Regions from separate parts of the Pseudomonas sp. P9_2 genome, predicted to be linked through region 3. Evidence: riboswitches for the same ligand, from Rfam matches in the RefSeq annotation. Region 3 holds a riboswitch; each other region holds the start of a gene.
The links. Region 3 has a riboswitch for cobalamin ahead of QMK52_RS19885 (CbtB domain-containing protein). Riboswitches for the same ligand answer to the same signal wherever they lie in the genome.
Positions count from the first base shown of each region.

Region 1 (2,317 bases), 1.0 Mb from region 3:
CACCGACGTTGCTGTTGGAGCCGACGCTCACATACAACTTGCTGCCATCCTTGCTGGCCACCACATTTTTCGTCCAGTGGTGGTTCAAGGGGCCACCTGGCAACTCCACGACTGTTGTGCCTGGGGATGTGATTGCGGTTTCACCTGGCTGATAAGGAAAACGCAGCAACTTGTCCGAGTCCGCCACGTACAGGTCGTTGCCCACCAGTGTCATGCCAAACGGCGAATTCAGATTTTGCAGAAATACCGTACGCGTTTCGGCCACGCCGTCATGATCGGCATCGCGCAACAACGTAATGCGGTTCGGGCTCGGCACACCGGCACCGGCGCGGCCCATGACTTTTTCCATCACCCAACCCCGCACGCCTTTGGTGTCGTCTGGCTTGGGTGGCGCATTGGTCTCGGCCACCAACACGTCGCCGTTGGGCAGTACGTAGAGCCAGCGTGGATGCTCCAGGCCCTCGGCGAATGCGGCCACTTGGGTGCCGGCGGCAGCCGTTGGCTTGGCGCCTTCAGGCCAACCGATCGCCGGGGCGATGTTGACGGTGGGAATCAGCGTCTTGTTCGGCTCCGGCAGTTTGGGCGAGGGCCCGGTGCCATCGGAGACTTGCAAGGTGGAGCTTTCGCCGCAGGCGGCGAGGCTGCCGGTGAGCATGATCAGTAAGGCCAGTCGGGTTTTAGGCATGGTTTTCTCCTTGATACCTGTAAGGGTAGAGAAGCACGCTGTACGGATGGTTCAAGTACAAGGCCAGCTTTAATTGACGCTCCACCCCCAACCCACTAACCTTCGCGGCTTGTTCCAGGTGCTCTGTGGCGTGCGCGTCGACAGGGTGAAACAGGGAAGCCGGTGAGCGAGCGCACTTGTACACAGTGCTGCCGCGATTCCGGCGCTGCCCCCGCAACGGTAAATGAGTCAAGACGGTGCTGTTTGCCACTGTATCGCCCGCGATATGGGAAGGCGCGCCCTCGGCTGCTTCGACAAGACGCGCCACTCATGAGTCCGGAGACCGGCCTTGAACATTCAACAGCATCACGGTGGGCGATGCTTGGCTGTCTGTTTTTTCTTTTTCCTGCCCGCCGTTTTTGTCCAGCCCCAACGGAGAGCTGCCATGACCGATTCCCCCGACCGCGACGAACGCCACCTGGCGCGCATGTTGCGCAAAAAAGCCGTGATCGACGAGCGCATCGCCAATTCGCCGAATGAGTGCGGCTTGTTGCTGGTATTGACCGGCAACGGCAAAGGCAAGAGCAGTTCGGCCTTCGGCATGTTGGCCCGCGCCATGGGCCACGGCATGCAGTGCGGTGTGGTGCAGTTCATCAAGGGCCGCAACAGCACAGGCGAAGAGCTGTTCTTCCGGCGCTTCCCCGAGCAAGTTCGCTTCCACGTCATGGGCGAAGGCTTCACCTGGGAAACCCAGGATCGTCAACGCGATATCGCCGCCGCCGAAGCAGCCTGGGCGGTGTCGCGGGCAATGCTCAATGACCCTTCCATTGGCCTGGTGGTGCTGGATGAACTGAACATCGCTCTCAAGCACGGCTACCTCGACCTGGACCAGGTGCTAAGCGACCTGCAAGCCCGCCCGCCGATGCAGCATGTGGTGGTCACTGGCCGTGGTGCCAAGCCTGAATTGATCGAAATGGGCGACACCGTCACCGAAATGGGCATGCTCAAGCACGCGTTCCAGGCCGGTATCAAGGCACAGAAGGGCGTTGAACTTTGAATCAGCCCCGCCAATGCCCAGCCGTCTTGATCGCCGCTCCGGCGTCCGGCCAAGGCAAAACCACGGTCACCGCTGCGCTGGCCCGTTTGCATCGCAACCTGGGGCGCAAGGTGCGCGTGTTCAAATGCGGGCCGGACTTTCTCGACCCGATGATCCACGAGCGTGCCAGCGGTGCGCCGGTGTATCAATTGGACATGTGGATGGTGGGCGAGCAGGAAAGTCGTCGTCTGCTGTGGGAAGCGGCCGGGGAGGCCGACTTGATCCTGATCGAAGGCGTGATGGGGCTGTTCGACGGCACCCCCTCCAGCGCCGACCTGGCGCGGCACTTCGGCGTGCCAGTGCTGGGGGTGATCGACGGGACTGCCATGGCCCAGACCTTTGGTGCCCTGGCCCTGGGCCTGGCGCGCTATCAGCCCGACCTGCCGTTCGCCGGCGTGCTGGCCAACCGTGTCGGCACCTTGCGCCATGCCCAGTTGCTCGAAGGCAGCCTCACCGAGGGCTTGCGTTGGTACGGCGCGTTATCCCGCGAGACCGGTATCGAACTGCCGAGCCGCCACCTGGGCCTGGTGCAAGCCAGCGAACTCAATGACCTCGAT
Region 1 covers NZ_CP125376.1:3,416,608-3,418,924, forward strand. The annotation lists gene QMK52_RS15315 (PQQ-dependent sugar dehydrogenase) at 1-685, opposite strand, end outside; cobalamin riboswitch at 785-1,031, shown strand; gene cobO (cob(I)yrinic acid a,c-diamide adenosyltransferase) at 1,110-1,721, shown strand; gene QMK52_RS15325 (cobyrinate a,c-diamide synthase) at 1,718-2,317, shown strand, end outside.
Region 1: another riboswitch for cobalamin. It lies ahead of cobO (cob(I)yrinic acid a,c-diamide adenosyltransferase); the one in region 3 lies ahead of QMK52_RS19885 (CbtB domain-containing protein).

Region 2 (2,317 bases), 750 kb from region 3:
GCCAATCAAGGCAACGAGTACCGCGCCGGTTGACGCGCCGGCGCTGATGCCCAGCAGGTACGGATCGGCCAGCGGGTTACGCAGCAGCGATTGCAGGATCACGCCGCACGTTGCCAACCCTGCGCCGCAGGCTGCGGCCACCAGGGCCCGGGTGAGCCGATAGTTCCACACCACGCCTTCGTCGATGGGGTCCAGCACGAAGCCCGCGCCCCAGAGTTTATTGGCGAGCACCTGCAGCACCACCTGCGGTTCGATGGCGGTTTCACCGATGGCGACGCCAGCGAGCAGGGCGAGCAGCAGCAACGCCAGGGCGAGTAGGCTGCGCATCATTGGCCCAGGTCGTAGCCGTCGATGGCGGCGGCCAGTTGTTCAAGGCCTTCGAAGGTGCGCAGGCTCGCCTGCAACGCCAGGGCGTCGAGGATGATGATACGGTTGTTCTTGACCGCGTCCATGTTGCGGGTCACGGGGTCGCTGCGCAGGAAGGCGAGTTTCTTTTCATGGTCGTCGGCCGGGTAGCGGCGGCGGTCCATGCGAGCGATCACCAGGAAGGTGGGGTTGGCCTTGGCGATGGTTTCCCAGCCCACGGCGGGCCACTCTTCATCGGACTGCACGACGTTACGCAGGCCTAGGGTTTGCAGCATGAATTGCGGCACGCCCTTATGGCCGGCTACGTAAGGGTCGCTGGCCATTTCGGCGCTGGAGAACCACACCAGTGCGCTGGCCTGCTTCAAGCCTTTGCCCTGCGCCGTAGCGACGGATTTGGCCAGGCGCGCCTTGAGTTCGTCGGCCAGTTGTTGGCCGCGATCCTGTACGTCGAATATCTGTGCCAGTTGCTGGAGGCTCTGGTAGATCGTCTCGATGCGAAAGGGCTCCAACCGGGTGCCATCGGCGCCCACCAGGTTGTCCTTGCCTTCGCAGTCGGACGGCAACAGGTAGGTGGGGATCTTCAGTTCATGAAACTGCTCACGGGTGCCGACCACGCCTTGGGGGCCCACCACCCATTCCAGCTCGGCGGCCACCAGTTGCGGGCGCTTGGCGAGTACGGCTTCGAAGCTTGGCTCGTTGTTGGCCAGGCGCTCGATGCGGTCGTCCTGGGCCTTGTACTGCGCCGCCACGTTGTTGAACCACAGCGAAGTGCCGACCACCTTGTCGCCCACGCCCAGGGCGTAGAGCATCTCGGTGGCAGCCTGGCCGATGGTCACGCTGCGGGCGGGGGCGTGCTGGAAGGTCAGGGTGCTGCCGCAGTTTTGCACGGTCAACGGGTACTGAGTGGGCGCGGCTTGCGCCAGGGCACACATACCCAAGCCTGCGATCAGGGCGGTAACGCGTGGCAGCATGAGGCGATCTCCTTGTGAACCGTAGGTGCAGCAGGGGAGGTACGGCTCGGAAATACGCCCATGGACGCTGCTGATGGGCAGGGCCAGGATGTCCTTCCCGGACACCCCGCCGGTTAGTGAATTAGCTGGGCCGGCAGGTCTCCTGACTGATGCGTCGTCGCCTTGCTCCCGCCTTCCCGGACGCGGTCCAGTGGCAGTGGGGAGCAGGCTCGGCATCTACAGTTGCGGGGGCAGTTTCGGTTCACGTCGCGTGCGGCGTTTCGAATTCCCTGTTAGTCCCATACGGGAACCGGCGGCGATATGGTAAGCGATCACACCCTGTAGGCGCGAATCAGAGTCGAATATCTTGCGGCCCGCGGATCAGCGCTTCGATCCGGGTGCCTGTGGCGCGCTCTTCGTTGCTGAACCCGTCGTAGTCGGCCAGGTTGGCGAAGCGGATGCCGGTCAGTTGTTCGATCGCAATCACACTGCGCTGGTAGGTGCGAAGCGGGCCGAATACCAGGTCGAGTTGGCCCAGCTCGCGGCTTTGGTCAATCATGTAGGCGCTGGCGGACGGTTTGCCATCGTCGCTGAGGTAGGCCACTACTTTCCAGAACGCCCTGGGGATTTTTACGCCACGGTAAAGTCGGTCGTCATCGGCGAACACTGGCCCGGTAAATACCGTGGCGCGGGCTTTCCAGCGCTGGGTGTTGTCGAGAATGTAGTCTTCGAGTTCCAGCCAGGTCTTCTGGTTGAAGCCGCTCATCTGGGGCGAGCAGTTGGTGAAGTGAAAGGTGTCGAAGTTGGCGGTGTTCGCCTCGTCGCCCCAGTTGGGGTCCTGGCGCCGTACCAGGTGGCCGCGGTCCAGGCCATTGCCGGCATAGAGGTCTTCACCTGCTTGGGCGTCCAGAGGCAGGCGGCCATCGTAGGCCCAGGCGTCGTTGCTGCGCGTGATGTCCACATGCTTGGCGCCGTCGATATTGACCCCCACGTAGAGCGCC
Region 2 covers NZ_CP125376.1:3,698,866-3,701,182, forward strand. The annotation lists gene QMK52_RS16545 (FecCD family ABC transporter permease) at 1-330, opposite strand, end outside; gene QMK52_RS16550 (ABC transporter substrate-binding protein) at 327-1,337, opposite strand; cobalamin riboswitch at 1,452-1,646, opposite strand; gene QMK52_RS16555 (DNA/RNA non-specific endonuclease) at 1,669-2,317, opposite strand, start outside.
Region 2: another riboswitch for cobalamin. It lies ahead of QMK52_RS16550 (ABC transporter substrate-binding protein); the one in region 3 lies ahead of QMK52_RS19885 (CbtB domain-containing protein).

Region 3 (2,317 bases):
TGTGGCTCAGCCGATGTTCAAAGCCGGCCAGTTGTTCGGCGCTGAAACACTGCAAGGGCAGGCTCAACAATTGGGCCAGGGCCACCAACCCCGGCTCAGCCTGTTTGCGATCAATGCTCGCCAGCGCGGTAATGCGTTGGCGTTCAATGCCGCCTTCGGCGAGGGCGCTATCAAGGAGTTCCAGCAGGGTTCGGACATCACAACCCCGCTGGCAACCCAGGCCGACGACGAGGGTCATGCCGAGTAGTGTTCGTCGCGGTTACGGCGGAACAGCCAGGCACTGATCAGACCAAGGGCCAGCCAGAACGCCACATTGGTCAACTGCGATGCGATCTTGAACTGGGCTTCGAGGGCCTCCGGGGCCAGCATGGAGTGGACTTCCGGCTGTGGGGCGCCAATCACGTGGGGTACGGCGACGATCGCCACGCCCAGCACTTTGAGCAACCAGCCGCGACCGAACACCAGCAAAGCAATGCCGGCAGCGGTAGACGCGGCAGTGCCGATCCACCAGATCTGCCGTTGCGCCAGATCAGCGGCGGCGGTGCCCGGCAGTTCAGGCGGCAGGCCCAAGGTCGGCGCAAGTACGAATGTCGCGTAACCGGCCAGGCCCCACAGTAGCCCTTGAGCTGTACGGGTTGGTGCGCGCAGGGTGTACAGGCCGGCCAGCATCAGCGCAAACCCGACCGCAACGACCAGGTTGCCACCGGTGGTCGACAGCACGCGCTGCCAGCCATTTTCCGGCTCCCAGGCTTCGGCGTCGTGGGTGTGGGCAGCGGCGCCAGCAGCATGTTCATGGGTGACTTCGGCAACAGCTGGAGCCTTTTCAAAGGTCTCCGCCTGCAAAATCAACGGCGCGACCCACAAGCTTTGCAGCAGGGTCAGCAGCAGGGCGGCCAACAGGCCGGTGAACCCTGCAGTTTGGGCAATACGCTTGATCATGTCGGCAGGTCTCAGTGGCACGGGAACGCGGCGCTATGGCGGGTATCGTGGGCCGCGTTGTGCACGGCTTCGATATGGGAGAAACCGGCGAAATACACCAGGCACGCGCCAAGGATTGACGCACCGATGGCGGCGGTCAGGCGTTGGCTCAAGGTGGCAGTGCTGCTGGCGGAGGGCGAAGTGCTGCTGATGATCGACATGGCGCGTCCCTTTCAGGTGTCAGGGTGAAACGAGCGCATGAAAACCCCGCGAGCCAGGCTCGCAGGGTTCTGAACAGCGCCCGCCCACCGCGGGTTTGTTATCTGATTTTTTCGGGCCGGTCTCCGGGCTTGCGAGGGGACTTTTGAACGTCCTGAAAGCGTCGCCTTCCCATGCATTTGCACAGTGGCTGTGACACTTCGCTCGCTTACCGTTGCGGGGGCAGCACCGGACTCGTCGACGCATCGACTCACCGGTTTCCCGTTTCACCCTGTGAAGGGCACCCGAAACAAGATGTGTAGGAGAGCATGACGCAGTGATGTACGTCAAATTGATGCGTCTTGACGAACACCCCTTGCCTGTCGAAGCCTTGCGATCAAGTGTCAAACATCGCCGACTGTGTAACTTGACCAGATTAATTAGTTGGGTCTATAACGCAGCAAAACGGTATGGTGCTGCCCCATGAAAGTGGGCTTTGTTAGCATGTGATTGATGTTTGCAATATCGAATCTTCCATCTTCTGCGCCGGGCCTGCCATTGTCACCAATACCGATATCTAGCTCACGAAGTGCCCGAGGGTTTTGCAGGAGTATCTTGGCATACAAGGTTGCCTCGGCGGAAAAAGTTCTGGTGCTTGGCACCTGACCTGCCGCTTCTTTCAATTCGTTAACGTTTACAAAACGGTCATTTTCGCCTGCGGCGTACTCACGAAAGTGCTGCTTTATCTTATTCATCACAGCGTCCTGTTGGTAATGGACTACCTTAGGGCGGGCGCTGGTGGGCTGTTCCACAAGGCTGCTCAAAAGCGGCTCTGATCGTTTGAATCGCGGCAGATTACTATGATTGTTCAGTGCGGCCGGAGGGCTGGCCAGGGAACTCTGCGGCGCACGCTCAACAGCGTCAGTACTGACTCGCGGTTTGTTATTGATTGCACCTGTATCGTTAAAAAGAGCGAAGGGAGTGGGCGCGTTAGAAGTCGATATCAGCATGATTCATTCCTGAAGCCAATGGATTAAAATTCGCCACATTTCAAAAACACTTCGCTAATTGCGAAATGGCAGGAGTGTCTGTATGAAATGAGCACTGCTGCGTGGTGTCGTTCTGCGCGACCGTTCCGTATTGAATATGACATCATATTGCAGGCGCTTTTGCGGGATCGGCGCAAGCCTTACAAAGACTG
Region 3 covers NZ_CP125376.1:4,452,255-4,454,571, forward strand. The annotation lists gene QMK52_RS19875 (cobalamin biosynthesis protein) at 1-238, opposite strand, end outside; gene QMK52_RS19880 (CbtA family protein) at 235-939, opposite strand; gene QMK52_RS19885 (CbtB domain-containing protein) at 951-1,139, opposite strand; cobalamin riboswitch at 1,236-1,440, opposite strand; gene QMK52_RS19890 (hypothetical protein) at 1,557-2,126, opposite strand.